2 regions of the Paenibacillus graminis genome follow, and region 1 is predicted to be linked to the other one. Evidence: predicted binding sites of a transcription regulator. Region 1 holds the regulator's gene; the other holds the start of a gene.

Region 1 (16,500 bases):
CCCCGGCGCCCTTTCAGCAGTCCCGCGAAGCGTTCAGGTGTCATGCGGCGGTCCAGCAGCTCCGGTCCCAGCTTGCCCATTGCCGCCTCACTTTCCTTGACGGACAGCAGATGCAGATACCCCAGGCGCAGCCCCATGAAATACAGGATGTGGTCTCCAAAAGCAAGCTCAACCTGCGTAGAGCGTTCAGGCCGCTCCTCCTCCGTACCGTAGAACAGCAGTCCGCCCAGCATCAGATGCAGCAGCAGCCTGCGGCCATCGTGAAGATGGAACAGGATATGCTTGGCACGGCGCTCCACAAAAACAATCCGTGCTCCAAGGAGCGCTTGGGTGAATTCCTGGGTCTCCATATTGATGGTTTTCTCACGGTTTACGGTTACGCCCGTAATTGGAACATTTATAAGATGCTGGCTGAGCAGCTTTCTGTAATTCTCCATTTCCGGCAATTCCGGCATATTGGCATCTTCCCTTCGAAGGTATCATAGATAAATAAAAAGCACACCTTTGACATTATACACCGAGTGTCAACATAAGTTCAGCTAAATCAGCACAAATTTCGTCCGGCTCTACGCCGGTTAGACGCCGATAGTCTTCCAGATTATCCCTTGTAGTCAGCCCGGTCAACACCAGAATGGTCCGGCAGCCTGCACGGGCTCCTGCGGAAATGTCTGTCCGCATGTTGTCCCCGACCACAACCGCCTCACCCGGATCAATTCCCATCAGTGACGTGGCATACGTAATGAGATGCGCTTCAGGTTTGCCGATGACAACTGGCGGAATCCCGCTTGCCGCTTCAATTGCGGCTCCCAGTGAACCTGCACCGGGCATGACGCCATCATCGGAGGGGAGCATCAGGTCGGGATTTGTCAGCACAAACTTCGCCCCCCCGCGCACCCAGCGGGAAGCCTGTGCCAGGGAATCGTATGTAAAAGACCGGTCAATGCCCTGTACAACATATTCCGGCGCTTCGCTCACCAGGCGAAGTCCGGCTTCGCGGCATGCCTGAATCAATCCCTCTTCTCCAAGTATCGCCACTGTTGATCCCGGCGATTCTCCGGAGATGTAGCGGGCTGCAGCCAATGATGAAGTGCACACCTCCTGAGCTTCTGCTCCGATGCCCATTGCGCACAGGTGCGCCGCTACATTGGCAGGGGTCCGCGAAGAATTGTTCGTTACGAACATAAAAGGAATTCCTGCCTTGCGCAGTGCGGCGATTAGCAGATCTGCGCCCTGAATCATCCGTCCTCCATGAAATAGAGTTCCATCCAAATCGATCAACAATCCCCCAACATGATCCATTGCAACCGCCCCCATTGCAGTAATTTTTCTTTTAACCAGATTGATTATTAATCCTATTAATTTTCTTAATCAACAGTTATCCAGTAGAAGATGCCCCTGTCCTGCACATCAATTAAGGCTGGCTTCATGCTCATTCCGGCCGGGCAGAAACCGTTGATTATTCGCCAATTTCTCTAGTGCTTCGTTGCTTTTTCATCCAGCTACTCCTTTAAATTTAACACACTTCGTCGAAAGCTAGCGAACCCCTGCCCGGGCCGTCTTTTTTTGGCATCGCCCTGTCATTTCCTGCGCTTTCCCGGAAAATAATTCACTTTCCCGGGACATTTCCCGGCGTTCTCCGGTACACAGGAAAAGTGCAGAATTCCTCCGCCAGCAATGTCTGCGGAAAGATTTCCCGGGCCTCCGCCAGCAGCGGAAGCAGCTCTTCATGTGTGGTATAACGTGAACTGAAGTGTGTCAGCAGCAGCTCACGCCCGCCTGCATCACGCGCCAGCTCAGCAGCCTGACGGGCTGTACTGTGATGATATTGATGAGCCATTCCCTCCAGATCATGGCCAAAGGTTGCCTCATGGATAATCAGATCTGCATCCCATGCAAGCGGCAGGGTCCCTTGGCAAGGTCTGGTATCTCCCAGCACAGTTACTATCCGTCCCCGCTTTGGAGCATTGACCACCTCCGCTGCGCGGATCAGAACGCCTTCCTCGGTCGTTACATCCTGCCCTTTTTTCAAAAGGCCATAAAGCGGCCCCGGCTTCAGGCCATAGCTCAGCAGCAGCTCCTTATTCAGATTGCCTGGACTGTCTTTCTCCGTCACCCGGTAGCCATAGCTGTCAATCCGGTGCTCCAGCAGACCGGCCTCGACCTTAAAACCGTCATCCTCGAAGATAAGTCCTCCGCTATGTTCAACAACCTCAAGCGGGTAAGGAATCCGGGACTGGCTGACTGATAACGAGATGTCCAGATAGGCTTTGAGACCAGGCGGACCATACACTGTAAGCGGGCCTGTGCCGCCCTGATACCCGCGGCTGGACAATAGACCCGGCAAGCCGAACAAGTGGTCACCGTGCAGATGAGTTATAAACAGCTTCTCCAGCTTCCCCAGCCGCAGCGGGGAACGGAGAACCTGGTGCTGTGTACCTTCTCCGCAATCGAACATCCAGAAGCTTCGCCGTTCTTCCAGCAGGCGGAGTGCAACCGAGGTTACATTCCGCTGCAGCGTTGGTACCCCGGCATTGGTACCCAAAAAGTAAATTTCCATAGTGCTCCTCCTCTCTTCATTCTGCCCAGGAATCATTGCATTTCCCTTCATCAGAATCTCATGAAGAGAATTTTACCCTTTTTAGGACAAAAAAGCATCTTTCGGACCCGTATAAACTCCAGCAAAAAACCTCCCGGTTACGGGAGGTTCCGCTCTGAAGGGTGTTGTCCCTGCAGAAGGAGTGTATGCGGAGGGAAGCTTACTGCTTCTCAACATTAAAATATTGCGCTTCAGGATGCGCAAACACCATTGCCGATACCGAAGCTTCTGGCTCCATCATGAAACCTTCGCTAAGCTCGACGCCAATATCCCCGGGCGACAGCAGCTTGAACAGCGGCCCCTGATCCTCCAGATCCGGGCAAGCCGGATACCCAAAGGATACACGAATGCCCTGATAGCGCGCCCCGTGTCTTTGCTTCATCGTCATATCCGCCGGGTCCGGGAATCCCCAGGTATCCCGCATCATATGATGGACACGTTCGGCCAGGCCTTCTGCGACCTCCAGCGCCACCGCCTGCAGGGCATGGGAGCGGAGATAATCGCCTTTGTCCCTCAGCTCAGCCGACATTTCACGGATACCGTGACCGGCAGTAACCACCAGGAAGCCGACATAATCCATAGTTCCGCTGTCCACGGATTTCAGGAAGTCAGCCAGACATAAATATGGCTCAACATTCTGGCGCGGGAACGTGAAGGTATGAAGTACAGTGGCTGTATCCCGGGGGTCATAGATTAGAATATCATTCCCACTGGACTGCGCCGGGAAAAATTGATACATGGCATGTGGAGTCATCGTACCCTCCAGCATGGCATGATGGAGAATACCATCCACGGTCTCCTTCAGTTCGACTGTGCGCGGGTCACCAGCGGCAAGCTGGGCTTCCACTGAGCCCTTCAGTCCAAGATGATGGCCCAGCAGCATTTGCATATTCACATAGGGAATAATATGCCCCAGCGGATAATTACGCAGAACATGCCGTTCCAGATCGGGGGGTGTAAACACTGGCGCATCCGGCGAAATCTTGGAACGGACTGCCCTGGTCAACACTGGAAGCTCCTGCTGCGGAGCGACAGCTACAGCGGCTTCCGCTTCGAGACGAACCTCTTCTTCGATCTTAACCCGTTCCTCCGGATTCATCAGCCGGTTGGCGATATCCAGACCGTCCATGGCATCTTTGGCATAGAGCACCAGTCCGTCATACTCCGGACGGATACGCGTCTTGGTGAACTTGCGGGTCAATGCCGCACCGCCGACCATGATTGGCACATCGATACCTGCTGTGCGCAGATCCTGGGCAGTCAGCACCATTTGCTGTGCCGACTTTACCAGCAGGCCTGACAGCCCGATGGCATCAGCTTTTTCCCGCCGGAACGCTTCGATGATATTCTCCGGTGGTACTTTTATACCCAGATTAATAATTTCGTAACCATTATTGGAGAGAATGATCTCCACCAGATTTTTGCCGATGTCATGCACATCACCCTTAACGGTGGCCAGCATGATCTTGCCCTTTACAGAGGTCTCATCTTTCTGCATGAACTGCTCCAGATGGCTGACAGACGCTTTCATCACTTCAGCGCTTTGCAGCACTTCCGCAACAATCAGCTCATTGTTGTTGAACAGCCTTCCGACTTCGGACATTCCCGCCATCAGCGGCCCGTTAATAATCTCGAGCGGTCCTGATTGGGTTAGAGCCTCATTGAGATCAGGGATCAAGCCTTCCTTCGTTCCCTCCACCACATAGGAAGCCAGACGCTCTTCAAGAGAGAGATTGGAAATTTTCTCTTTCTTCTCCACCTTCTTACCGCGAAAAGCGGCAACAAAGGCAGCTAGCGTATCATCATTCGTATTATAGATCAGCTGCTCGGCCAGATATCGCTCTTCTTCTGGAATGGACGCATAGCGTTCCACCTTTTCCGTATTCACAATGGCATAATCCAGTCCGGCTTTGGTGCATTCATAGAGGAACACCGAGTTAAGAACCTCGCGACCCGCTTCAGGCAGACCAAAAGAAACGTTGCTGATACCCAGAATCGTATGCACTTCAGGAAGAGCTTCCTTAATCAGCCGGATACCGTCGATCGTCTCCTTGGCGGAGCCGATATACTGCTCATCCCCCGTACCAACAGGGAATACCAGCGTATCAAAAATCAGGTCCTCCGGCGCCAGACCGTATTTATTCACCAGCAGCTCATAAGAACGTTTGGCCACTTCCAGCTTGTCTGCTGCCTTTATCGCTTGTCCCGATTCGTCAATGGTGCCTACAACTATAGCTGCGCCATATTTATGGATCAACGGTGTGACCAGTTCGAACTTTTCTTCACCATCTTCAAGGTTAATGGAGTTAATGATCGCTTTACCCTGGCAGTACTGCAGCGCCAGATCGATCACCTTGGGGTCGGTAGTATCTATCATTAGCGGTACTTTTACCTTCTTAACCACCAGCTCCAAAAACTTCTTGATATCCTCGCTCTCATCACGGTCAGGGTCCTGCACACAGACGTCAATCACCTGTGCACCGCTCTTTACCTGGGCACGGGCGATTTCGGAAGCTTCCTCATATTTGCCTTCCACAATCAGCCGTTTGAACTTCCGCGAACCGAGCACATTCGTGCGTTCACCCACCATGTACGGGCGGTTGTCGCTCTCAATATACACAGGCTCTATCCCTGAAAGCGCCGGCGGATGCTGCCCGTCGAGTCCCCGGGGTGGATATTCCGCCAATACCTCAGCCATTGCGCGGATATGATCCGGCGTTGTCCCGCAGCAGCCTCCGGCAATATTCAGCCAGCCTTTCTCCGCAAATCCCGCAAGCTTGCGGGCAAGCGAATCCGGCGACTCATGATAATTGCCATTCTCATCGGGCAGTCCCGCATTCGGATAGCAGCTCACCGCTGCGGAGGAGATGGCCGAAAGTGAACGGATATGATCGCGCATAAACTCCGGCCCGGTCGCGCAATTGAGGCCGATGGAGATCGGCTTCAGGTGCTCCAGCGAAATGTAAAAGGCTTCAATGTTCTGGCCGGCAAGTGTAGTCCCCATAGGCTCAATCGTCCCCGATATCATGACCGGAAGAGTAATCCCCGACTGTTCAAAAGCATTGCGGATACCGATGCTTCCCGCCTTTACATTCAGGGTATCCTGGGATGTTTCGAGCAGCAACGCGTCTACTTTGCCGTCGATCAGCGCCACTGCCTGCTCCTCATAGCTCTGCACAAGCTCCTGGAAGGTAACTCCTCCGGTTACCGAAAGGGTCTTCGTTGTCGGACCCATAGCTCCAACCACATAGCGGGGCCGGTCAGGTGTGTCATATTTATCTACAGCATTCCTTGCAAGTCTGGCTGCTTCGAGATTAATCTCGCGCGCCCGCTGCGGAATATCATATTCGGCCAGGACAACTGAGGTAGCACCGAAAGTGTTCGTCTCAATTAAATCCGCACCGGCTTCGAGATATTTCTCGTGGATACCCTGTATTACTTCAGGCCGGGTAAGGACCAGCATTTCATTGCAGCCGTCAAGCTCCTCCCCGCCAAAATCGGCACCGGTAAGCGGCACCTGTTGAATCATCGTTCCCATTGCCCCGTCAAGAATCAGTATGCGCTGCTGTAAGCTTTCAGCGAGTGTGAATTTAGCCACTTTCTATCCCCCCAGTAAAACATTAGAGTAAGTTTAGCAGAATAAAAGGATTTCGAAAAGCCTTCCTTTCCCCTCTGCTTTATCTGTAATTGTGGACGGCAGTCCCCGTCTTGGTTTTTATCCTGTTAGGGCTGAACCACTAGCTTTTTGCTGGGCATGGAATGCTGAGTCCGTGCTGTTACGTGGGAAGTTACAGTGAACTCTCCATCGGCTTCCATGGTTCCTTCAGCTTTATATATACCATCCCCTGATGACTCCCCGGCGAACTCAAGTTTCTGGCCCTTATCATTCTTGTTGACGACTTCAAAAAGGACTTCTTTCGCATCATCTACCGGTTGGCCGTCTTGTGTAACCAACGCCTCAAAGACCACCTTCTGGCCTGCAGCAACCTGCAGCGGGCTCCAGGACAGTTCTACTTTTATAGGCTCCATGGACATATTTGACTCAGCATGCATATGATTGTTATCCCCTTTGCCACCAGAACAGCCAGAAACAGTTGCCGCTATGATTAACGATAACAACACATTCAGTTTCCTTGAGTTCAACATTTAGAGTCCTCCCAGGTTAATGGTAGATTTCATGATAATGCTGACATCTTGTGAAGCATTCTTTACTATTATACACATAATAATCGAATTATCAGTAAAGAAACTCATTTTTCACCACTATACTGTGATAATGTTCATATACATGCTTTTTGCGATAAAAATAGCCGCATCCTAAATCAGGATAACGGCTTCTCGGAAGAGGTGCTATAAAGTTTTCACAAGCGGCAGAAGCTCGCTGAGATGTCCAATCTGATAATCCGGCGTAATCTCCGGGTCGGATGCTTTGCCGGTGCGGTTAATCCATACTGTAGTCAAGCCTGCTCTTAGTCCGCCAAGGATATCGGTTGTCAGTTTGTCACCCACCATAATTCCTTCCCCGGGCGTAATGTCCAGCAGATTCATGGCATGTGTGAAGATTCCCTTGTCCGGTTTGCCTTTGCCAAAGCTCCCCGAAATCACAACATGGTCAAAGTAAGGAACCAGTTCCGGCACTCCGTCAAGCTTCTCCTGCTGCAGCGCAGGACAACCGTTCGTCAGGAGCAGCAGCTTGACTTTTCCCTTCAGCTCATCCAGTACTTGCAGTGTTTCTTCATATATATATGGACGGCTGCGGCGTTCTGCGGCAAACTTGGCCGCCAGTGTTTCGGCAAGAGCTTCATCCTCCACACCCAGCGCAGCCAGTCCGCGGCGCCAGGATTCCTTGCGGTAGACAGGAGCCAGCTGCTCCATTTGGCGGAATTCAAGCTGTTCACCGGCCGTGAAATTTCCCCACAGCGCTTCAAACGGGTTGATTCCAATCAGCTTGGTGAACGGAAATGTCTCATACGATTCATACAAGTTCCTTGCTTCCCTGCGGACCGCTGCTTCCAGCTCCTTGGGATCGACGGAGTCTCCTGCTGCTTCACTGGCATAGCGGAACGCTTCTTCTACGCTCCGTTCATCCCAGAGCAATGTGTCATCAAGGTCAAAGAGTACGGCGGAAATCGGCATTATAGTTCTCCCTCTCCCTATGCTGGACTATATCTTTTCTATTCGTTCACTATTTCAACATGATTCTGCTTGGCAAACTGCTCCAGACGTTCAGTCATAGCCTTAATGTCATAACGGTTGATCAGTCTGGAGAACACCCACTGTGTGCGCTTGCCTTTATACTTAATAGAGACAGTGCCGCGTGTAACGGTGATCTTCTCAATATCCGCTGCCGGCAGCAGACGCTCACGGTTATATTTAATGGTGGACAGTCTGGCACGTTCTACCTTTAAATACGGTCGGCGGAAAAACAGCAGTGCCGCAAGCAGAAAATACAGCACAACTCCCAGCCAATTGGCAAGAATACCGCTGCCCCTAGCTTCATCAATGGAGCCAACTACCCAGAACATAATGCCAAGCAGCATCAGTACTGCCGGAAATACGATATTGCGGCCTTTAAAAACATCGCTGCTTTTGGCAGCGGCAGAAGAGGTTGAAGCATAGATAGACTCTTTCCCTTGCTTCTTGCGTTGCTTGTTAATTTGCTGTGTGTTGCGTTGAACCATTCTTTCCCAAGAACGGGCCATGTCAGTTCCCCCTAGTCATCCTAAAATATCTATGAAAAGGAACAGAGCATTACTAACTCCTGCCTTGTTGCCTTGTTCATGCTCTTATTTATCCACAATCTCAATGTTGTTGAGCTGAGCACGGAAGTTGCTGCGGATATTGCCCAGGTAGATCTCGCGAAGCTTGGCTCTTTCCGCAAGCTCCTCTTCACTCAGGCCGTCACTCTTCTGTTTGCGCGCCAATTCGTTGATGCGGGCGACCAATTCATCAATATTCAATGTGTTCCCCTCCCTATAAATTCATTCTAACTTTGCCATGAGAAAAAGAGCTTGTCAAGGTCTGCTCCCTGAAAGCTCTTAGCATCAATCTATGGGTACTGATTCAGTATGAATATACAGGCAAAGTCAGCACATCTCCGGCTTGAATATTACTGTTCTCTAGACCGCTTGTCCGTTTGATTCCTTCTATATATACAGCCGTTTTCATATCAGCCGGTTTGTTCTTCAGTGCAATGCTCCATAGAGTATCCCCGCGTTCAACAACGACCCTCTTTTCCTGCTTGGCCGAAGAGACGGATCCTGCAAACACATTACCCACTACCGTAAACCCTGAGATCACCAGCAGAAAAATCATAGCCAGCTTTACAATATTGTCTTTCCGGATTAATGTTCGATAGGGTGATATAAAAGATAAGAGCAGATTCTTAATATTTAGTCTGTCCATTGAAGCTGTATGGTCCTCATGAACCTCATCGTAAATACTACGGTATGTGCTGTACTTTAACATATTAATCGACCTCCAAACACTTGTTCTTACTTTCGAAATTAATATAACACGAACATGTGTTTTGATCAATAGTTTTTTCGAACAATTGTTCCCTTCTTTTGAATGCTCCTTTTTACCGGAATAAGACAGCTTATTTCACAAAATCCCTGCTATTTTAGCCAGCGTTTTAGAACTTATGTTTGTACGAACGGCAGTTCTATGTTATAATTTTCCCAAACATAATATATGGGGTTGATTCCGATGTCAAAGATTTCGAGTCGTCAGCTGGCGATCCTGGAATTTATTCGTAACGAAGTCCGCAGCAAGGGTTATCCGCCTTCTGTCCGGGAAATCGGCGAAGCTGTAGGACTGGCTTCCAGCTCCACGGTACATGGCCATCTGGACCGGCTGGAGAAGAAAGGGCTTATCCGCCGCGATCCAACGAAACCGCGTGCAATAGAATTGCTGGGTCAAGAGGATTCCGAGAATGTTCATCAGTTCGTTCAGACGGTAACACGCATTCCTGTCGTTGGAAAGGTTACTGCCGGGGTGCCAATCACAGCAACAGAGAATATTGAGGATTACTTTCCGTTGCCTACTCATTATGTAGGAGATAACAAAGTGTTCATGCTGTCCGTCCTTGGTGATAGTATGGTGGACGCAGGCATTATGAACGGTGACTACGTCATCGTCCGCCAGCAGCAGACTGCGGATAACGGCGATATCGTGGTGGCCATGACTGAAGAAGATGAAGCAACCGTTAAGACCTTCTACAAAGAGCGTGACCACATCCGCCTGCAGCCGGAGAATCCGGCTTATGAGCCTCTACGTCTGAATCGTGTCACGATTCTGGGCAGAGTTATTGGTCTATTCCGCGATATTCATTAGCATTGCATTTACTCCCCTCCATTAAGACTGCTCCGCTGGAATAGCGGGACAGTCTTTTTCCTTTTCTCCAGTCCGACCTTCCCGCGTAACCTATTTTGTTCGCCATCCAGTCTTTCCATATGCCCTTTTCACCCGATAAGAACATTTGTTCTACCCGACTCGCTGGTGCATATTATTTCAGAACTCTCCTTCCTCTCCACTCATATCCTGATCATAAAGGAGTGCTGATCACATGCCCAACTATCGAATCATTATCGATCTGTCACAGCGGATGCTGTATCTGCTGGACAATAACACTGTTATTAGAGGGTTCCCTGTAGGGATTGGCAAAATGTTAACGGTCTCTCCGGTTGGAGAATATACCATTATCAACAAACAGCGTAACCCCGGAGGCCCGTTCGGGGCCTTTTGGATGGGCCTGTCCAAACCCCATTATGGGATTCACGGAACCAATGACCCTTCCTCTATCGGCAAAATGGTCTCCCACGGCTGTATTCGGATGTACAATGAGGATGTATTGTGGCTCGCAGCCACCGTCCCCGTTGGAACCCGGGTAACCATTCGGCAATAACCAGAGAAAAGGACACCTATGCCAGACGTGCAGCAGCGTCCTCGCAGGGTGTCCTTCATGTTATAACATTTATTTTGCGCACTAACAGGAAAAGTGCAGTAATATGTCGAAACTTGTACATTGGAAAATTAAATCTTGAAAGGAAGTGCCTGGTTTGAATCAATCCAAAGTCAGAACCCACGTCGATTTTAAAGTCGAAGCACTGGGTAAGCTCTCTAACCTTTTGCTGAACAATAATCATGGAGAACGCAAAGTCAATCTGCTTACTGCGTTCGGCAGCATCGAGGGCAATGTAGCTACGAATACCAGCAGTAAAGAGGATGTATTTAATTTCAAATCACTAATGGACGATGTTATCGTAGACGAATACATCTCCTACTTGGGTGCTGAGCATCCTGAAAAATCATTCAACTATAATTTTGTTGTCCTGGACAACGTGATTGTACGTCCTTTTGCCAGTTATGGGACTGAAATTGAATATAAGCAGCTTATTGTCTATGCGGATCAAATTACCGCCTTTAACTTTCTGTAAAGCTGTACATCTCTACATATTGAAGCAATAAACAGCTTGTGCCTCCTGGTATACATCACCATGGCCCGCAGAATAAAATCACGGAGGCACTTAGCTTTATTGCCGCGTCTGCTCATATCCGAGTTCATCCAGTATACCTTCTGCCAGTGCGAGCTGAACCTCTCCGGGTTCCTTCAGCTTTCTGGCATGGACCACTGCGCTTTTAACCACTTTTTCAATCAGCCGCCGGCCCTGTTCTCTGGTAATGGACACTTCCACTCCAGAGCGCCCCACCACTTCCGATAAGCAGAAGAATGCAATCCGCATACTGTAATTTTCCCGGCTTAAAAAGTAGAACAGATAAGGGATATTCTTCAGCAGACGATCTACCCAGTTCGTGATCTCACGGATCTGATAAATTTCTCTCCGGTCTAGCTCATACCCGTTAAAGATCAGGGTTACCTTTCCGCGCAGCCTTTTCTTTTCGTACTTTTTGAACTCCCGCAGATAATTCTCCAGCCGCCCCTTTTCTACATCTTCCCTGGATACATTCAGGACGGTTATCCCTTCCGTATCCGCATTTCGTGCTGGCGTTACTGCAATATCTCCAGTTTCCTGCTGCTTTGGCAGCCCCAGCCGCAACCGCAAACTCTCTTCCATTCCCGTCACCTTCCAGTTATGTAGATTAAGATACCTCTTATCATTGAAAAGGCACCCCGAAGGATGCCCTGAATCCCAAGACTTCTGCTGCTAAGCCCCAAGCTAACTACAGAATGCTGCGGAGTAACCGGATTGCTGCAGCATTTAAACGCAATGCTTCACGTATGGAAGCTCTCGCAGCCAGCAGTTCGCGTCTGGCCCGGCTGGGATTGGGTACCCGCCGTAAATTTTCATTGATTTCTTCCAGTCTCTCCAGCAAAATAGCTCTTTGCGCACGCAGCAAATTCAGCGCTCTGCGGATTCTTGCACGCTCGCGTTCTGTCATCATTTACACCTCTTTTACGTTTGATAGTATAAGAGATGCAATTGATGCTGCATTGGTATGTGCGATCAGGCAGTAAAATTCAAGAAAACAAAAGAGCCGCTTCTCAGCAGCTCATAGTAAAGGACGGAAAAAAGCTCATCCGGAACAGGGCTGGGCCATCTATTCTTCCTGTTTTTTCGGAACACGGACTCTGAACTCAAATCCATCCCGGCTGTAACACATTCCGGCTACAAGCACATCATCCGGGGTCCATCTCTGCACAGGTCCGGCATAGTCTGCAATTACATGCGGCTTGCCTTCAATTAACTGAACGACATATACCTTCACTTGAGAAAGCGCCGCAGCGAACAAATCGGCATCGCTCGTCAGAACTTTATACGTTGACTTCACAAAGGCACCTCCTTATCGGCTGGTTGATACCCACACAGGCAATTCCCTGATTTTTTGGAATATATGTATAACAAATTAACAGACTTCCATTTCAGACAGAAGAATTTCCATACATAGGTAGTATACAGCGGCACCGAACAATATGTAAACGAGTCAGGCTGTTTATTTTCCATAAAAAAAGTGCATTCTGTTAATTATTTAAATTCTGGCATGAGAAACAAATTTTTTTTGCAAGTGTCATTTTTATGACTTGGCTTGCCTTTCCGTGCGGGATTTGGTAAGACTAATTTAGTTTAGAACAGACTGAATGATAAGGAGGAAGCACTTTGGAGGAAGTTAGAATTCAGAAAAAGGACCGTACCGTCAGCTTTAGGGTGATCGAGGAAGCAGGCGAATTTATCGTGTTTGATATGTCACTGTCCAACCCGTCCGGCAGTCGCACCAATTATAGCGGGAAACAGTTCCAGGAAGCCTGGAAGGCAGTAGAATCCATCCTTGGGGAAACTGCAATTCCAGACGAAATCATCAAGTATGCCAACTCCTAATCCGCAGCAAAGGCCCCTGCAACGGGGCTTTTGCTGTATTCTATCCATTTTCCTGACGATTATTGGAGCCTGGGTAGGAACCAATTCCATCACTTTAGATCCGCCGCGAAATTTCTTTTACCGGTGGCCCAGAAATTTTTCCATAGCATTTTGGGTCGAAGCCTTCATTGCCCAGCCTGCAGCAAGGTTGGCTATGAAAAAATTACATGCACAGCAGGCCCGCAAATTAGCAAGCGGACGTTCTTAGGCCTTCGGGCTAGGTGTCAGCTAGAAACCCGACAAGTGCAGGAGCGGCAGGTATTCATCAAAATAATTGCCGTGCTGCGGATGAACCCCTTCTACCATTTGCATAGTCTATCTCAAATACTACTGGGGGTATGCACTATGACACGGTTTCTTGATGCCAGAACTTCACAGAACGCCAGTACTGCAGGCAGTATGAACGGAGTAGGATTAACCGCAAACCAAAATGTACTTGTTGGCCAGATCGGATTAAATACCGCTGGAGCTGAGGGGCCAATCAGGGTACAGCTTTATGGAGTTGCAACATTTTTTGTGTTTTCAGGAGGATTCATCACCTTGAATCTTTTTGCAGTCAGAGGAAGTGTTGCCACCGATCCAGTGATCGCGTCAAACCGGCTTCAGTTAAATCCCGGAGCTACAACTCCGACAAATACATTCCCGCTGTATCTGATAGGTTCGGACTACAATCCAGTACCGTCTGATGAGATCGTCTATTCCTTATTTGTGAACAGCTCAGTTAACGTTAACCGGATCGGTCCAGAGAGCTTTAATGGCTGCGCTTATTCAGACTAGAATGATATTCCCCGACTGTACCGGATAACTTGATATCTGCACAAAAAAAGCCCTTGACGCATTAGCGTCAAGGGCTGCTTCATCCTAGTAAAGAGTCATGTACTGATCTCTTTCCCATTCGTGGACTTGGGTGCGGTTTACAGTTTGGCCTTTTTAGATCAATCTGAACGCTACTGAATGCCTTGTATAAAAGGGAACTAAGAGAGGTGACTTTTTAAAATGTACTGCCTTCCTTCTATTATATGTGGGCATTTTGTGGGCATTTTGTGGGCGTTTATGTGGGCACTACTTTTGAGTCATATTAAAGCCATAAAAATTGAGCCGTCCAGGATTATTCCTGTGGCGGCTCTTCTACATACTCAATTAATTCAGAAATGTCTTTCAGTTCCAATGCAATCATAATCTTGTTGAGATTTTCCGGGGACCAAGCTTTGGATTTATTATCGGCCATATCTGAGATAGTGGGGTACCGTATTCCTGTCGTTTTAGATAGTTGGTTTGCATTTAGCCTTTTTTCATAAAGTAGCTTGTCCAGTTTGAGTCTTAACATATGCTCACCTCATCAATAATATACCCGATTTCCGTAAAATATTCAACGAACCTCGAACGATTATATACGATTATCGTTGACATATATACGAATATCGTATATAATTATATATGTAGAGAGGAGGTGAACACATTGGATAAATCGAGACAAGAAAGGCGGAAAGAGGAAAAAGCTGAAACAGTCAAGACGGTGACGGCAATCATCGGCTTGATAAACTCAATCCTCACCCTCATCTACTTGCTGATTAGGTAAGTTATCCCGAAACCTTGGCCCCGAAAGGGGCTGAGGCCTAGGGGGATGAAATACAAGGGCCGCCTTTCCTCTCGATTATAACATAACTATAAGATAAGGAGCGATGAGCCATGAGCATTAAAGAAAGAACTACTGTAATTGCCACATATGCCGCACTGGTAATAAGCATCGCCAATACCGTTATCTTGTTGGTGAAATGGTAATGCTGCCGGCACATGTAAGACTCGCTGAGTTTTACTACCTGCATAAAGCCGGCAAGCTCACAATGGAGCATGGCCCCGAGCTGCTACAGTGCCTCCACGTTAACGCCCGCTACTGCTGGGACAGCCTAAAGCTGCGGCAGCTCTCCAATATGGCCGTAGCCACGCAAGATATGGAATGGTTGACTAAACTTCACATCCAGGAGGAAGCCCTGCGGCTGACCGGGAGGGCTCCCACCATATGAAACTTTCTGACATCAAACCCGGTCAGCGCGTCCAGATCATTCCCCGCCACCCGAGCAGCTTCGGCGGCCGGATCGGCAGCGTGGTCGCTATAGGCACTTTCGAGGGCGGTCCTATGTAGATCGGCGTGTTGGTGGATATCGGTGAGCCACTGCTGACCATCATTGAGCCGGAAGCTTTGGAGCCAGCACCGGAAGATCCACTACCACCTGGATGGGCGGAATACGACATATGACAAATGCCCCGCTGGCCTTATTATGGCTGCGGGGTGATTTCAGTCCCAAAAAATGGATATACCTTTCCAACTATGTATGCATATGTTTAGACATATTCTAGAACCTATCGTATTCTATGTAATGGATTTGTCCTAAATATCAGTTTTACAGTAACTTTAAGTAAATTTTCAATTGGCAGGAGCGTGATTATCAGTTGAAGATAATATAAACAAAAGTAAGTGCCAAATTTAAAATTACGGAGGTCCAAAAATGAAACGAATTCTTACATTGTTTCTGACATTAATTCTTTGTTTAACTGCAGTTCCGTTTAGTACGTATGCCGCTTCTGAAAATCATATTGCCGGACTACCCTTTATTTCCACAAATAATCCTTCTGATAGTCATACTGAGGCAACTGATGGAGACCTATCCACTAGTTTTAAAATGAAGGACTCAGATTACAAGTTGACTTTTGATCCCACCGAAGTTAAAAGCATAAGCATAATTGCCTCATTACCAGTACATAACGGTAGTGGATTGTGGTTAAGAGCGTTTGATAATGGAACTCAAAAAGTATACGAGATCTATCACCCCACACTGGAAAAACAAACATTTACTTACAGGTTTAAGCAGCCTGTAAATCTTACGTCTATACGCCTTTCATACTCGGGTAACTTAATCTACGAGGTAGCAATAAACTCAGATTTGAGTACAACACCTACTCCTACACCGATCGCTACACCTACACCAAGTGCAACTCCTACACCAAGTGCAACTCCTACACCAAGTGCAACTCCTACACCAAGTGCAACTCCTACACCAAGTGCAACTCCTACACCAAGTGCAACTCCTACACCAAGCGCTACTCCAACACCAAGTGCAACTCCTACACCAAGTGCAACTCCTACACCAAGTGCAACTCCAACACCAAGTGCAACTCCTACACCAAGTGCAACTCCAACACCAACTGCTACGCCAGAACAACCAAGTGAAAGTGAACGAGCAATAGTTACAATCACACTGATTAATGGAATTGAAAAGGAGTATGATCTCCCTATTTCAGAGGCCGACGCTTTCGTTAAATGGTACGATGCAAAAGATGCTGGAAGAGGCCCAAGCTCATACGCAATTAACAAGCACTCCAACAACAAAGGCCCATATAAAAAACGCACAGATTATGTTGTATTCGATAAAATCCTTACCTTTAGTGTAGACGAGTACACCGCTGAATAAGCTGATAAGCCCCGCTTAGCCGTTACTGGCCAGCGGGGCTTATATTATGTAGAAACCG
Region 2 (16,500 bases), 3.5 Mb from region 1:
TGGGCAAATACCTGAAAGAGGTTGTAACGCTCAACGAAGAGAACCGCAACTTCAGAATTTTTGGACCGGATGAAACGATGTCGAACCGCCTGGGTCCTGTGTTTGAAGTAACCAAACGCCAATGGATGGATGAAATCAAGGAACCGCACGATGAATTCCTCGCACCTTATGGACGGGTTATCGATTCGCAGTTATCCGAGCATCAGGCAGAGGGCTTCCTGGAAGGTTACGTATTAACAGGCCGCCACGGCTTCTTCGCAAGCTATGAAGCGTTCCTGCGTGTAGTGGACTCGATGATTACCCAGCACTTCAAATGGCTGCGCAAAGCGACAGACCAAAGCTGGCGTGCGGATATTCCGTCCCTGAATGTCATCGCAACATCGACAGTGTTCCAGCAGGACCATAATGGTTACACTCACCAGGACCCGGGCTTGCTCGGCCACTTGGCAGACAAGAAACCGGAATTTATCCGTGAATATTTGCCGGCGGATGCCAATACCCTGCTGGCTGTCTTCGACACGGTTCTGAATGACCGTCAGAAGATCAACCTGATTGTGTCGTCCAAACATCCCCGTCCGCAATGGTTCTCGGCTGACGAAGCACAAGAGCTGGTGGACAAAGGACTGAAAATCATTGACTGGGCAAGCACCGACAAGGGTGGAGAGCCTGATGTGGTTATTGCTTCGTCCGGTACTGAGCCTACCATGGAGAGCTTGGCTGCGATTTCCATCCTGCATGAAAAGCTGCCCGGCCTGAAAATCCGCTACATCAACGTGGTTGATCTGTTGAAGCTGAGAAGCCAGAAGCTGGACCCGCGCGGTTTATCTGACGCTGAGTTTGATCAATTTTTCACAAAGGATAAACCGGTCATTTTCGCATTCCATGGCTATGAAGGGCTGATCAAGGATCTGTTCTTCGACCGCCACAACCATAACCTGCATGTGCACGGGTACCGTGAGAACGGCGATATTACCACACCATTCGATATGCGTGTACTGAATCAGATGGACCGCTTCGACCTGGCGAAGGAGGCTGTACTGAGCTTGCCTGATGCCGGTAAATATCAAGCTATCGCGGACGAAATGGATGCTATGGTGAAGAAGCACAACCAATACATCCGTGAAGAAGGCATCGACCTGCCGGAGGTAGAGAACTGGGTGTGGAAGGCTTTGAACTAAAGGTATAAAAATCAATTATAGGGGTGTCCTGAACGTCATGAAAATGGCTGCCGGGGCATCCTTTTTTATTTTTTAGCAGGTGAGCAGTGCTAGTTGGAAAAAAGGAACTTATTTCTCCCACAAATCTATAATTTTTGGGAATTAGGTGGAAAAAGGAAACTTAATTGGGCCATATGGCTCCGTCAGGAGCAAAATGAGCTGAATTAGTGTGCCTTTTTCCACTTAACCTACGGAGAACAGGATACTCCGGCAAATTAGTTAACCTTTTTCCACTTGGAATTGTCGAAGAATTCAAAAAAGATTCTCCAGGCAACGCTAAACTGAAATCTTTCCAGTCAGGAACGGTGTAGCCGTTTTGTTCTTCCGATTACGGAGGGTATATGCCGGGTGGAGTTTACTCCTGCGACCTGGGGCTTTTGCTTACTGTGTGAAGAAGTGCTATTTTAATGTGAAACGGGTGAAGGAGGTTCTCAGAATGAATAAAGGTATTTCGGAAAAGGTATTGAACGATGGCTTGAAGGTCCCGGCGATTGGCTTCGGAACTGCCTGGATTAAGGGGGCAGAGGGGGTAAAGGTGCTGACAGGCGCGATTGATGCCGGCTATCGTCTGATTGATTCGGCGTTCAACTATGAGAATGAAGGAGCTGTGGGACAAGCGGTCCGTCAGAGCCCGGTGCCAAGGGAAGAACTGCTGATCTGCTCGAAGCTGCCGGGGCGTCATCACGCTTACCGGGAAGCGCTTGAAACGATTGAGGAATCATTATATAGAGGCGGTCTGGATTACTACGATCTTTATCTGATCCATTGGCCCAATCCCAAGGTGGATAAGTATGTGGAAGCCTGGCAAGCGATGATCGAGGCGAAAAAGCGTGGCTATATCCGTTCCATCGGAGTCTGCAATTTCCTGCCGGAGCACAACGAACGTTTAATTAAGGAGACGGGTATCGCCCCAAGCATCAATCAGGTGGAGCTGCATCCTTGGTTCAGTCAGGAGCATCAGCGTGCCAAAGATGCTGAACACGGCATTGTCACCGAGTCGTGGAGCCCGCTGGGCCGTGGCCATGATATGCTGAAGAATGAAGCGATTGGAAGCATTGCGGCAGCTCATGGCAAAACGCCTACCCAGGTGATACTGCGTTGGCATATTCAGCTTGGCGCGATCCCAATCCCCCGGGCAAGTACTATAGAGCACCAGAAGGAGAATCTGGATATCTTCGATTTCGGGCTGTCGGAAGCGGAGATGCAGGTAATCTCTGGACTCAGTAGGGAGGACGGCCGGTTGTGGGATCAGGACCCGGCTGTGTATGAGGAGATGTGATAGGATCGATTAATAGTTGAGATGTATTGAAAAATAGCAAAGAGGGGCTTCTGCCCCTCTTTTTTTATGACTTACTATTCGACCATTCGGAAAGAATGATTCCTAAGTGACAAACATCTTCGTATTTGCCCCATTTCAAAACTTCATTCCTCGCAAGTCCTTCAACAATTAATCCTGACTGTTCCATAACTCTTTTAGAACTCAATTTATCCTTTATCGTTGTATTTGAATCTCCTCCAGGATGATGATTTGCTGTTCTGATTAAATCGTTTTGGCTTGAACCTTCACCATCTTCCAGCCGGAACGGACTCTCTTCCAGCCTCGTGCAGCTGCCTGTGGGCTTGCTGTCCTTTATTGCTGTTGTGCTGCCTTTCATCTCCGTTAGGTGCTTCCAATACCGCTTGGGCATCAGCGAGGACCGCAGCCGGTCGTTCTTGCGCTCGCGGATACCGATGGCGTTATAGAATCCCTTCCACAGGCGGCGGTATTCTTCCTCAGCCGCATCCGGCTCCGGCGGTATCCATTCCTCGAGCGGAATAATGGCCTGCCGTCCGGGCTGGTGGATAAGGGCCATGCGGTGGGTTTTGTCGTAGATCATGAAGCTCTCGCCGTAGAACCGGTCGCAGAAATGATCCTGAATGACGGGCAGTACGAATCCCTTGGGTTCAATGACCGCCGCCATAACCGGTCCATACACAGAAAAGCGCACAAACCCCAGGTACAGATGTGCCTCCCGCTGGAGCTGCTGAACCGCCTTATGCAGGGTATTAACCGTATCGTCAGCAAGCATGTTCATTACCTTGCGGCCATGGGTGAAGCCGAGGTATAGAAAATTCAGCAGCAGCAGCTCCTTGTCCGGCGTGCATGACCAGAATCCCAGGCGCACCAGTTCCTCTGCCTCAGGACAGATGCGCAGCGGGAGCGATTTCAGCACCCGGTCCGCTCTGCTGCGGTCGGTAGCAATCCATTTCGATTCCAGCAGCAGGCCTTGTTCTTCTCCGTCCGAGTGAATGGCGAGCGGGGTTTCCTTCCACTCATAGCTCTCGAATACACAGCACAGAAGGCCTTCAAAGCTGCCGTCGTAGGTATAGGCCAACGAAGACGTTGTAAACATCAAGGCCAGTCTCCTCTCTTATGCGCCGCTATCCCAGCCGCCGGCAGCGCTGCGAGATCGGAGTCGTTGAAGAGGGTGAGCTGCTCGTACTGCGGCGGCTCTAGCGCGGCAAGCTCCTGCCCGGACATAAGTGAACGCAGCAGGGTGTGTTCACTTACTTTTAGGCCCTCAAGCATTTTGCCTTTGCAGGTAATGAAGAATTGTGCGCGTTTGAGTACCACGCCAAGCTTCTTCAGGGCAGCGAAGTCCAGAGCTCCGGCCCGGCGGGCCTTCACAATCCGCTGTGCACTCCTCACACCGATTCCGGGTACCCGCAGCAGCTGTTCATATGCAGCACGGTTGATTTCAACCGGGAATTGCTCCCGGTGGTTCACCGCCCAGCTGCATTTAGGGTCCAGCAGGGGATTGAAGTTGGGTGCTGCTTCATCCAGTAATTCACCCGCCTGAAAGCCGTAGAAGCGCAGCAGCCAATCGGCCTGATAGAGGCGGTGCTCCCGCAGCAGCGGCGGTTTGGTGTCTAGAGCAGGTAGGAGGGAATGCTCCACCACAGGTGTATAGGCAGAGAAAAACACACGTTTCAAGCCGTACTTCCGGTACAGCCCTTCGGTGAGGGTCAGAATACGGTAGTCCGTGTCAGGCGTGGCCCCTATAATCATCTGGGTGCTCTGACCGGCTGGAGCGAAGCGGGGGGCGTGGTTATATTTGACGAGATCCGATCGGTTCTCGTTAATCTTTTCCTTAATCAGGGACATGGGCTTCAGAATAGAGTTCTTGCTCTTGTCGGGAGCCAGCCGGCCGAGGCTTTCTCTCGAAGGCAGCTCGATATTGACGCTCATGCGGTCAGCCAGCAAGCCAAGTCTGGACAGCAGCACATCGTCTGCGCCGGGTATCGCCTTCACATGGATGTAGCCCCGAAAGTGGTAGGTGTTCCTTAGCCGTTCAAGAGCGGCAATCATTTGCTCGGTTGTATAATCGGGACTCCGCATAATCCCGGAGCTGAGAAACAGGCCTTCTATGTAATTGCGGCGGTAAAACTGCATGGTCAAATCCGCGAGCTCTTCTGGCGAGAGTGCAGCCCGGCGTGTCTGGTTGGATTTACGGTTCACGCAGTAAGCGCAGTCGTATATGCATCCGTTGGTCATCAGTACCTTAAGCAGCGAAATGCAGCGTCCGTCTGCTGCAAAGCTGTGGCAAATCCCCATGCTGACTGCATTGCCCAGGCCGCCGGCCTGGTTCTTACGATCTGAACCGCTGGAGGTGCAGGCGACATCATATTTGGCCGAAGCCGTTAAAATTTCTAGTTTCTCCATCATATCCATACAGAATCCCCCTCATATTGGGAATTATATACCGAACATGTGTTCTTGTCAAAGGTAGATGGAGTGAGTGATGCCGGGCTTTTTTGCGAAAATGTATGCGCATTCCTTCTTATGCTATAATAGCAACTAATAGCTAGGAGCATAAACATTATTAGTTGTCATAAATAATAGAACGGGAGTGTTGAGGGGATGAGAGGGTATAATATTTGGCGTCCATTGATGCTGATTATGGTTGCGCTGCTTACGAGAACATTGGTGAATAGCGTGTGCCTCATGTTTGGAATGTCACCGGATTCGGCAAGCAGTGTTGCGATGATCGGGATGATTATTGCCGCGCTGGTGATGTATAACCGGATGATGAAGCATCGGAGGAAATAACCGAATACGTCCGGCAGTCTGCATGACCAGGTTTTTTGGAGTTTTCATTTCACCCATGGGCTAATTGGAATGATATTGTGAGTATAACAGCCAAATAAGCTCTCTGCGGCTGCTGACGCCAGCTTTGGTGAAAATGGATTTCAGATGATCCTGTACTGTATATGCAGAGATATGGAGGTATTGGGCAAGCTCCTTGGTGGATTTCCCCTTCGACAGTTGGTCTACGATTTCTTTCTCGCGTTCCGTCAAGCCATATGCTTCGGTGATCAGGGGGAGCAGCTCTGATGCCTTTGTTGCCGTAAAAGAAACTGCAAGCTGAACAAGGCCGGAAGGTCCTTCAAGCTTGCTGGCTGTAAGCGTCAGGAATTGCCCGGTCTCCACTGGAACACAGAGCTTTGCTCCCGGAAAACTGCGGTCTGGAGTCTTCCCTTCAGCCAACGCTCTTAAGCTGACCGAACGAATGGGGCCGGGTAAGGACTGCGGTGCCTGACGCTCTGTAAGCCGCAGCTTGTCCAGCCAATATTTCCCTCCGGAATTAAGGCTTACTGGAACCAACTGCTCATTAAGCACTAGGATGCCTTCCTCCAGTGGCTGCTCAAGGCCAGAGCCGCGCATCCGGCTGAGAGCCTTTGCTTTTAGCTGGCTGGCTATTAAGGGGCCGGCATCGCTTATTAGTGTTATCTCCTCAGGCTGAAAATAGCCGCCACCCCTTTGGCGGAACAGGGTCAAAAACCCCCAGCAAGCGTTCCCTACCTTAAGAACCGCCCTCAGTTCATCCCCAAAACCTGCCTGATGCAGCACCTCACGGTAACGGCGGCTCCGCATCGGCTGTCCGGCGGTTGCCTCCCATAAGGACCCTGCAGCAACCGGAGCCTGTGCCAGGTCGGTGAATTTGTTGTAGTCGTCATCCAGATACTCATTATCCAGGAGATTGCCGTGAATGGCTTCAATGCCCTGTTCAGTCATGGCACCTGTGGTGAGCAGGGTAACAGGATCGACGGACGTACAGCAGGCCGCATCAAAAGGCAGCACCGTTCTTAGCCTTGTTAACATGATCTCCCTGTACATCAGAGATGACAGTTCCCGGTCCCCATCCAGTTCCTGAAGAAGTCTGGTAATCCGAATAGCTGCTTCTTTCATGATGCCGCCCTCCCTAAATCCCATAAATGTGGGATAGTGTATTTGATGTCCGGTCCTGATAATTGAGAATAGTTCTTATTATATCTGATGGTAACCGATCATCAAAATGGAGGGTTTGCTATGAAAGACGGTATGGGCCGCATGGATAGCTGCTGCAGGAGGAGCGCGGAATGAGAACAGATATTGTTGTGATTGGCGGATATGGCCATGTGGGGGCACAAATCTGCTTGCTGCTGAGTGACAGGTTTCCGGGCGTCGTCTATGCGGCAGGCAGAAGTCTGGATCGTGCGGAGCAGTTCTGCAAGAGCACCGGAGGCAGAGTTAGTCCGTTACAAATGGATGCCGCCGAAGCTTTTTCCGCAGAAAAAATGCGCGGCGTTAAAATGGTGATAATGTGTCTGGATCAGCAGGACAGCTCTTTTGCAGAGACTTGCCTGACCGGGGGGATTCATTATATTGATATTACGGCGAATCTTGCGTTTTTCGGACAAATGGCGCGCCTTAACCAATCTGGCAATAAGGTTGGAGCAACTGCGGTACTCAGTGTAGGGCTGGCCCCGGGGCTGACCAATTTGCTTGCGGGCGAGGCAAGGCTGATGATGGATGAGGTTCAGCAGCTGGATATTGCCATAATGCTCGGGCTGGGCGACAGCCACGGACAGGCAGCCATAGAATGGACCGTTGACAACCTCTCTGCGCGGTTTGAAATCTTGCAGGATGGCAAGATGGCCAATGTAGACAGCTTTACCGGTGCCAAAAGAACAGATTGGGGTGCAGGCCTTGGAATACGCCGGGCCTACCGTTTCCCCTTCTCCGACCAGCTGATTCTGCCGCAGACATTAGGCATCCCTTCGGTGTCTACCCGCCTATGCTTTGACTCCCGGGCGGCTACCGGCGGGATAGCATTGCTCCAGAAGCTTGGGCTGCTCCGCTGGCTCAGGCGCGGACGTTTGCGTGCGGCGGCTGTGCGTTCTTTTGGCAAAATCCGCTGCGGTACAGAACGTTATGCCATCAAGGTGGAGGCAACAGGTCTGAAGAATGGGGCAAAAGCAACCGCTGAGTATGTAATACAGGGCTTCCGGGAATCGGCGGTCACGGCTCAAGTGGCTGCCATTGCAGCCGGGGCTGTGTACAGTAATGGCAGCGGCACACCGGGAATTTATCATTTGGAGCAGCTGCTCCGGGTCCGGATGGGCGAAGACCGTATTTCGCTCTACTTGCCGGGTAAAGAGAGTGAGGGGGTGGAAGAGATTACAGGTCTGTATTGCTGGTCAAGGGTTTCTGTATAGATAACGTGGCAGAGGGGAAGATCAGATACTTACAGAGCGATAGAGTACAATACCTTTGCTTCTCGAAAGTGGATTCATTATAGTAATAGATATGCATAGGTTCGCAAAATCTTAGAGATTTCGGAAGGGGCAGGGCCTTCTATAGAACCTGCACTGGATAGGCAAATGACAATCAGGAGGAAAAGAAATTGACTACACAGTATTTAGGAGTTCCATTAGAAGGCTTTGCAGAATTCAGCCGGACTGTAGGTGCAGAAGGCGCGGTGCTGCTGAGCAATGAAGGCCAGGTGCTTCCGCTGCGGGATGGTGAAACCGTTTCGGTGTTTGGCAGAACCCAGGTGAATTATTATCGCAGCGGCACAGGTTCGGGCGGGAGTGTACGTGTCTCCTACACCACCAACCTGCTGGCTGGGCTGCGCAGCAAAAAGAACCTTGCTGTCAACGAAGAGCTGGCGGCGGTCTATGAGAAGTGGATCGAGCACAATCCCTTTGACAACGGCGGCGGGGCCTGGGCGGCAGAGCCGTGGAATCAGCAGGAAATGCCTCTGACCGATGAACTGGTAGCCCAGGCCAGAAGCAAGTCGGATAAGGCGGTTATTATCATCGGACGCACAGCAGGGGAAGATCAGGATAACGCCGATGCGCCGGGAAGCTACCAGTTAACGGCGGACGAGCAGACGATGCTGAAGCAGGTAACGGCTTATTTTGAGCAAACCATCGTCGTGCTGAATGTGTCGAATATTATGGATATGAGCTGGCTGAATGATACCAGCTATGTGCATCCTATTCCTTGTGTGATTTACTCCTGGCATGGCGGGATGGAGGGAGGCAATGCCATTGCCGACGTGCTGTCCGGAGAAGTGACGCCAAGTGGTAAATTAACCGATACCATCGCGTATTCCATCAACGATTATCCTTCAACTGCAAATTACGGCAATGAGTTCAAAAACTTCTATCAGGAAGATATCTATGTGGGCTACCGTTATTTCGAAACCTTCTGCCCGGAAAAGGTTCAGTTCGAGTTCGGCTACGGGATATCTTATACCACCTTCAATATCGAGCCGGAAGAAGCCAAGCTGGTCAGCCGGGACAGTAAGAAGTATGTTGAAATCGCGGTGAACGTAACCAATACAGGAACCGTTTATGCCGGAAAAGAGGTTGTCCAGGTCTATTACGAAGCACCGCAAGGCAAGCTGGGACAACCGGCCAAAGTGCTGGCGGCATTCGGCAAAACCGGGGTCCTCCAGCCGGGTGAGTCGCAGCGCCTCCTTGTGAGCTTCCCGGTTCACTCGATGGCCTCTTATGATGACGCCGGTGTGACCGGGCATCCTTCTGCTTATGTGCTGGAAGCGGGGACCTACCGTATTTATGCAGGATGCAGCATCAAGAAACTGGCGGAAGTGCAGGTAGAGGGACGCAGCGGATATGTGCTGGATGCTCTTGAGGTGGCTGAACAGCTGCAAGAGGCGCTGGCGCCAACCGAAAGCTTTACGCGGATGAAGCCGGGCGCCCGGAAGGAAGACGGCTCCTACGAACTGCTCTATGTTGACGTACCCACACGCAAGGTTTCGATGAAAGAGCGGATTGAGCAGAATCTGCCCGCAACGCTTGAACAGACCGGCAATCAAGGCTATACCTTAAGGGATGTCCGTGATGGAAAAGTAGACATGACCGCCTTCATCGCGCAACTGAGCGACCAGGATCTGGCCGTCATCGTCAGAGGGGAAGGGATGAGCAGTCCGCTGGTTACACCGGGGACGGCTTCGGCTTTTGGCGGGGTCAGCGACCAGTTGTTCAACTACGGGATTCCGGTAGCTTGTACGGCAGACGGCCCTTCCGGGATCCGGATGGACAGCGGACACAAGGCAACTCAGGTTCCAATCGGTACACTGCTTGCAGCTACCTGGAATGCCGAGCTGGTTGAAGAGCTGTATGTTATGGAAGGCCAGGAGCTGGTCAGAAACGGTGTGGACACTTTGCTCGGGCCGGGACTGAATATCCGCCGCAGTCCGCTTAACGGGCGCAACTTTGAGTATTTTTCGGAGGACCCGCTGATTTCCGGGGTTTTTGCGGCAGCATGCACGCGCGGGATTATGAGAGGCGGTTCTAATGCCACCCTCAAGCACTTTGCCTGCAATAACCAGGAGAAGCACCGCAGCAAGGTGGATGCCATCGTATCTGAACGCGCTGTCCGTGAGATTTATCTGAAGGGCTTTGAGATTGCAGTAAAAGAGGGTGGGGCCAACTCGGTCATGACCTCCTATAATCCGATTAACGGACATTGGGCCGCTTCGAACTATGACTTGAACACTACGATCCTACGCGGAGAATGGGGTTTCCAGGGCATCGTGATGACCGACTGGTGGGCAATCATGAATGATGTTGTGGATGGGGGACCGGCAGACCGCAAGAACACAAACTGGATGGTCCGTGCTCAAAATGACTTATACATGGTAGTAAGCAACTATGGCTCCGAAGTCAATGCCTATGATGACAATACGCTGGATTCGCTGGACAATGGCACGCTGACCCGGGGCGAACTGCAGCGCTCAGCGATGAATATCTGCCGATTCATTATGAATGCGCCAGTATTCTCAAGACCGCATGTGAGTGAGGAAACGGTCGAGAGCTTCAAGGCCAACCTGACTCTTTCAGCTGAACAGGCACAGTCGCTGGCCCACAATGCACAGGTGAAGCCGGATGCAGCCGGGCGGGCTGTTATCAATGTGGAACAAGCCGGGGAGTACCGGATTATCGTGGGCATCATGAGCACCGAAACGGAATTGGCGCAGAGTGCATGTAATGTGACACTGAACGATCAGATGCTGGCCACTATTCAGACGAACGGTACGGACGGCAGATGGATCAGACAGAAGCTGGTGAAGGTCCGGCTGGAAGCCGGCCTGTATGAAATGAAGCTGGATTTCGTTAAGCCGGGCTTGCAGATTGACTGGATTGAATTCAAATTATTGTAGTGCAAGTGTTCATCATATTTAAGAGTTAAGATAATCAGCATGGAGAAAAAACGGCCTCGCTATTACAGCAAGGCCGTTTTTATTTTTGGGGCCAGAGGGATTTGGAGATATTTGTCGAATTAGCTTAGGTATAGCTTGCATGTGAAGGAGGTGAATCCCGGTGCCGCTGGTGAAGTCTTCGGCAGGCATACGGGAGAGGCAATGTGGAACTGGCTGAGAACACCCAAAGCACTGGTGGCCGAGCAGGAGAGTGTGGACCAACTTGCGGAGACGCCAGCAGAAACCTTCGATCCCAAAATTGTTATCATAACCGGAACAAGCGGTGCAGGGCGGAAGCGTACGGCCAAAGAGCTTAGTGCCGCTCTTGGAATCCCTTATGTCATCCCCTATACTACACGTGCGATTCGTTCTCAGGAGCGGGACGGGGAGCATTATCATTTCATCTCTGAGGGTGACTTTCAAGCAATGGCCGATAAGCATGCCTTCATCCAGTCAGTCCATTTAGAGCGGGGGCGCTATGGCATTGCAGAGGTTGAGCTTGTGAAGGGTCTGGAACAGCATAATGCTGTCATTGTTGTGGTGAATCATGAAGGTGTCAGGGCATTTCGGGAGAAATACGGCGAGGATGCCTTGCGGATTTTTATATACGTGACGAAGAAGGATATCCAGCTGCGGCTGGAACGGGAAGCAGCTCCGTTTGACCTGATAGATGAGTACTTGGGAAATTATACGGAGCAAGTAGTCTATAAAAGAGAATCGGAGTTTTTAATTCAAAATATGGACCCGGAAGTCACGGTCCAGAGAATCAAGGAGTTTGTGGAGACGAGAATATCAAGGCAGATTTAGAGTGTGCAACCAGATATAAACGGCAAGAAGGCACCCTTAGAGGGTGCCTTCTTGCCGTTTATGTGCGCCCGGCATGGGCGATAACTCGGCGGTGAAAGTCCGCTACAGGCTTGGCAGTAGGAACTGTTAGCCAAAGGCAAGGGTGTCCGCCGCGAGGCGGAATCTGAAGGAAGCCGGAGGCAAAACCTCGGTCTGACGAACAGAAATCACATACAAGGCATACTGGGACGGACGAGCTTGCATATCAAAGCAAAGTCCAATACTGCCCGAATCCCAGCATGTAAATGTGGCAGATAGATGAGGGGAAGGTTATCGCTCTTACCCGGGGAGGTCTCACAGACGTCCGGTAGGAAAAAAAATCCGAACGACGGAGTAAAGCTTGCTGTGAGAAGTCAGCAGAGGCCATAGTACCGGGAAGTTTTTTTTTTCGGGAAGGGCCAAACAATCGTAAGTCTCGAGTACACACGGAAAGGAGAGTCGGTGCAATGAAAGCAGAATACCGAAAGGGCTGCCGGCAAAGGGATAGCGTGGAACGCGAAGAGTATGCGGGAGCGCGGAGTGCCGGCATTCGGGAACGTAGAGAAAGAGGCGGTGCAGCGGACCTGCTCGAACAGATTCTGGACAGAGATAACCTGAACAGAGCGTACAAGCAGGTCAAACGCAACCATGGAGCGCCAGGAATCGACGGAATGACCGTAGAAGAGGCGCTGCCGTGGTTGCAGGAACATAAGGACGAACTTCTGCAAAGGATCCGGGAAGGCGAATACAAGCCTAGCCCGGTACGGCGCAAGGAAATTCCCAAACCAGATGGAAGCGGAATGCGGAAGCTGGGCATCCCCACGGTCATCGACCGGGTGATTCAGCAGGCTATCGCTCAGAAGCTGCAGCCCTTGTTTGAGCCGCTCTTTTTAGACGGAAGCTACGGCTACCGCCCCGGACGGAGTGCACAGCAGGCGATCCGGAAGGTAAAAGAATATGCACAGGAAGGCTACGGCTACGCAGTCGAAATCGACCTCTCCAAATACTTTGACACCCTGAACCATGAGCTGCTAATGAATCTCCTGCGTAAACAAATTCAAGATAAGCGTGTAACCGAGCTGATTAAAAAAATATCTGAAAAGTGGGGTTATGGAGAATGGGGTACACTGCAAAACCGAGGAAGGCTCTCCGCAAGGAGGCCCCTTATCTCCATTGCTTGCGAATATTTATCTGAACGAATTCGACCAGGAGATGAAGGGCCGTGGAGTGAACGTCATCCGGTATGCGGATGACATCGTGGTGGTCGCCAAAAGCAAACGGGCAGCAACGCGGCTTCTGGAAACCTGCCGGAAGTACCTGGAGAATAAACTCAGACTCCAGATGAATCCGCAGAAGAGTAAGGTTGTGAGCGTTGTGGCCCGGAAGCATTTCAAGTTTCTCGGCTTTGCCTTGGGCAAGAACGGAAATGGGCTGTATATACGCGCCCACGGTCAATCCCTTGCCAAAGCAAAGAGGAAGTTGAAAGAACTGACGAGCCGCAGTCAGGGCAGGAATGTACGACAAGTCATGGAAAAGGTGAAAGCCTACATTCGTGGCTGGATTGGCTACTTCTACGTAGCCGATATGAAACGGACCCTACAAAGCTGGAGCGAATGGGTGCGTAGAAGGCTTCGAATGTACATCTGGAAACAGTGGAAGAAGCCCAAAACAAAGGTACAAAACCTAAAGAAACTGGGAATACCGGAGTGGCAGGCCCACCAATGGGGGAACTCCCGTCTGGGCTACTGGCGAGTGGCCGGAAGCCCGGTGCTGTCTCGGTCCATAACAAACGAAAAGCTCGTACAAGCCGGGTATTATGACTTCCCTGCACAGTACGAGCATCTACGTAAATTGCACTTATACGGTTGAACCGCCGTATACCGAACGGTACGTACGGTGGTGTGAGAGGTCGGCTGCTCAGTTAATGGGTAGCCTCCTACTCGATTGAGCGGGAGGAGGGAAAAGCTATGTTTAGAGCGGAAACAACTCGGTTACATTACAAGAAGTAAGGGCTCTCCAGACGGAATCAATTCAACTCAAGAGGAGGAAACATAAAATGACTGACCAATACAAGATGCAGGACCCGGTTAAGCAGTACACTAAGGCTGGTCCGGAATTTGAGCAGCAGCAGAACCCTCCAGGCCTTGAACAGGAAATGAACCCGCTGCCGGATGCGGGGCAAGATACGTACCGCGGAACAGGGCGTCTTGCCGGCCGCAAAGCGATTGTCACCGGAGCGGACAGCGGAATCGGCCGCGCGGTGGCGGTTGCCTTTGCCCGGGAAGGTGCAGATGTGGTTCTCTCTTATATGCCTGAGGAAGAGAAGGATGCTCAGGAAGTGATTAAGCTAGTGCAGGAAGCCGGCCGCACCGCAGTCGCCGTGCCGGGTGATCTGAAGGATGAGCAATACAGTGAACAGCTCGTGGCTGCCGCGGTGGAGAAGCTGGGAGGCATTGATATTCTGGCGAATATCGCGGGTATGCAGCAGTTTGTCCCGGAGATTGCCGACCTTACCACAGAGCAGTTCGATGCCACGTTCAAAACCAATGTCTACGGACTGTTCTGGCTGTGCAAAGCGGCGCTTAAGCATATGAAGCCGGGCAGCACGATTATCAACACCTCTTCGATTCAGGCTTATGAGCCTTCGCCGATTCTGCTGGATTACGCGACAACCAAGGCTGCGATCAATACGTTCAGCAAGTCTCTCGCGCAGCAGGTTGCCGGGAAGGGTATCCGGGTCAACGTTGTGGCCCCTGGTCCGGTATGGACGCCGCTCCAGGTATCCGGCGGACAACCGACGGAGGTGCTGAAGGATTTCGGAGCGAAGACCCCGCTTGGCCGACCGGGCCAGCCGGCCGAAATGGCTCCGGCCTATGTGTTCCTGGCCAGCCAAGAGTCAAGCTACATCAGCGGTGAAACGCTGAACGCCAACGGCGGCATGCCGACGCCATAAGCGTTGGTTCCGGGAGGCGGGCCAGGACAGCTGCCGCCTGCATTAAGCTGGATATGCCCGCCTGCGGGCATCGTGAATACTGTACAGACCGCCCCTTAAATAGGGGCTTTTTTTGAGATGTAAGGATTTATGTGTTTCACGCCACAAATCCTGGCTGCATACCCTCCCGTTCAGCCGAATAAAATGTAATATTCGTTGTCCGGGGATGGAGAGGGTGATACTATGCAAATTCATGTTGTGCAAGCAGGTCAATCGCTGTACGGTATCGCACAGGCTTATGGGGTAAGCGCAGGTGAGATTAGTGAGGCAAATCAACTGTCCGCACCTGGCAGACTGGTGGTTGGACAAACGCTGGTAATTCCAATAACAGGGATGTATTACTGGGTTCAGCCAGGAGACAGCTTGTATACTATCGCCCGAAGGTTTGGTATAGGCATAAGTGATTTGGCTGCAAGCAATCAGTTATCGTTGAATCAGCCATTGCAGATAGGGCTTCGCTTATATATTCCGCCTGGACCGAAGCGGACCGCCGAAATTAACGCCTACATAGAGCCAAGAGGGGAAGCAGTATCCCAGAGCTTGCAGGCCGCTGCCGCAGAAGCTGCGCCCCATCTCACGTATCTGGCTCCCTTCAGCTTCCAGGTGCAGCGGGATGGTTCACTGGAGGCGCCGCCTCTAGATGATCTGGCTTCGACTGCCGCACAGAACCGGGTAACCTTGATGATGGTTGTGACCAATCTGGAGAATGCGCAGTTCAGCTCCGAGCTGGGGCGGATCATTTTAAATGATCAGGCTGTTCAAAGCCGATTGCTGGAAAACATCATCAGCACCGCGAAGCAGCTGGGTTTCCGGGACATCCATTTTGACTTTGAATTTCTCCGTCCGGAGGACCGTGAGGCGTACAATGCTTTTCTGCGGAAAGCAGCGGGCCGGATTCATCAGGAGGGGTTCCTGCTGTCAACCGCTTTGGCCCCTAAGACCAGCAGAACCCAGACAGGTGCCTGGTATACCGCCCACGATTATAAGGTGCATGGCGAGGTTGCCGATTTTGTGATCATTATGACGTATGAGTGGGGGTATAGCGGAGGGCCGCCAATGCCGGTCTCGCCGATCGGGCCTGTCCGCAAGGTATTGGAGTATGCCTTAAGTGAAATGCCGGGCTCCAAAATCATGATGGGACAGAACCTCTACGGCTATGACTGGACGTTGCCTTATGTTGCGGGAGGAGCCTATGCCAAAGCACTAAGTCCCCAGGCGGCGATTGATCTGGCCAGAACCAGGAACGCGGCGATTCAGTACGACTATAAGGATCAGGCGCCGCATTTTGACTATACCGACGATGCCGGCAAGCGGCATAAGGTCTGGTTCGAGGACGCCCGGTCAATTCAGGCCAAATTCACGCTGCTGAAGGAGTTGGGTCTCAGAGGGATCAGCTACTGGAAGCTGGGGCTTCCATTTCCGCAGAACTGGCTGCTGATTGAGGATAATTTTCGGGTGGTTAAAAGATAACCGGATTAGGCGAGAGGATCTGTGGACGGATAAAAGGCAGACCCAGACACAGGCCCGAAAGACACCTCAAGGGGTGTCTTTCGGGCCTGTGCTCATCTGGGCCTACAAGCTTATCCGCCGGTTCCCATAAGGCCCTTCAGACCGTTAAAAAAGGGCCGGATGGTTTTGATCATACCGTAGCCCATCTTCATCACCGGCATCGCCTTTTGGATAAATCCCAGGAAGCGCAAGCCGCCGCTAAGCCCCGACGCTATGCCTCCGCCTGCACCTGCTCCCGAACCTCCCAAAAGTGAGCCGAGAAGCGGCATGAACGAGGAAACTTCAGCTTTCTGCTTACGGTTGGATGGTTTCCTGCCGGATTTCTGGGTTGTAGTTGTATAGGGTCTGGAGAGAATCAGCGCTTCCTTTTCCACCCCGGTGATATAACCTACATACGAACGTCCGTCATGAAGTGTAATGCAGA

Evidence for each region. The regulator LexA, encoded in region 1, represses DNA repair genes until DNA is damaged. The targets are predictions, from matches to a motif close to CGAACATATGTTCG.
Region 2: PGRAT_RS01230 (putative DNA modification/repair radical SAM protein) is a predicted target of LexA. The motif match lies at 4,962-4,975, and genes of this name have one in related genera.

The regions. Positions count from the first base shown of each region.
Region 1 covers NZ_CP009287.1:3,960,106-3,976,605, forward strand. The annotation lists gene PGRAT_RS16590 (Fpg/Nei family DNA glycosylase) at 1-455, opposite strand, end outside; gene PGRAT_RS16595 (HAD-IIA family hydrolase) at 511-1,299, opposite strand; gene rnz (ribonuclease Z) at 1,607-2,557, opposite strand; gene metH (methionine synthase) at 2,757-6,134, opposite strand; gene PGRAT_RS16610 (FixH family protein) at 6,320-6,742, opposite strand; gene PGRAT_RS16615 (HAD family hydrolase) at 6,947-7,732, opposite strand; gene PGRAT_RS16620 (hypothetical protein) at 7,771-8,298, opposite strand; gene PGRAT_RS32445 (DUF896 domain-containing protein) at 8,383-8,556, opposite strand; gene PGRAT_RS16625 (LysM peptidoglycan-binding domain-containing protein) at 8,660-9,064, opposite strand; gene lexA (transcriptional repressor LexA) at 9,305-9,931, shown strand; gene PGRAT_RS16635 (L,D-transpeptidase) at 10,164-10,502, shown strand; gene PGRAT_RS16640 (hypothetical protein) at 10,657-11,034, shown strand; gene PGRAT_RS16645 (hypothetical protein) at 11,131-11,673, opposite strand; gene PGRAT_RS16650 (hypothetical protein) at 11,780-12,001, opposite strand; gene PGRAT_RS16655 (hypothetical protein) at 12,158-12,388, opposite strand; gene PGRAT_RS16660 (hypothetical protein) at 12,715-12,933, shown strand; gene PGRAT_RS16665 (hypothetical protein) at 13,318-13,749, shown strand; gene PGRAT_RS16670 (helix-turn-helix domain-containing protein) at 14,081-14,299, opposite strand; gene PGRAT_RS16675 (DUF7667 family protein) at 14,754-14,996, shown strand; gene PGRAT_RS33930 (hypothetical protein) at 15,480-16,442, shown strand; gene PGRAT_RS16685 (YolD-like family protein) at 16,482-16,500, opposite strand, start outside.
Region 2 covers NZ_CP009287.1:263,075-279,574, forward strand. The annotation lists gene PGRAT_RS01215 (phosphoketolase family protein) at 1-1,178, shown strand, start outside; gene PGRAT_RS01220 (aldo/keto reductase) at 1,654-2,496, shown strand; gene PGRAT_RS01225 (TIGR03915 family putative DNA repair protein) at 2,561-3,610, opposite strand; gene PGRAT_RS01230 (putative DNA modification/repair radical SAM protein) at 3,610-4,929, opposite strand; gene PGRAT_RS01235 (hypothetical protein) at 5,119-5,307, shown strand; gene PGRAT_RS01240 (helix-turn-helix transcriptional regulator) at 5,368-6,447, opposite strand; gene PGRAT_RS01245 (saccharopine dehydrogenase family protein) at 6,618-7,736, shown strand; gene PGRAT_RS01250 (glycoside hydrolase family 3 C-terminal domain-containing protein) at 7,925-10,711, shown strand; gene PGRAT_RS01255 (guanylate kinase) at 10,853-11,557, shown strand; gene PGRAT_RS34615 (reverse transcriptase domain-containing protein) at 12,043-12,828, shown strand; gene PGRAT_RS33950 (group II intron maturase-specific domain-containing protein) at 12,749-13,444, shown strand; gene PGRAT_RS01265 (SDR family oxidoreductase) at 13,650-14,528, shown strand; gene PGRAT_RS01270 (glycoside hydrolase family 18 protein) at 14,751-16,037, shown strand; gene PGRAT_RS01275 (LSm family protein) at 16,148-16,500, opposite strand, start outside.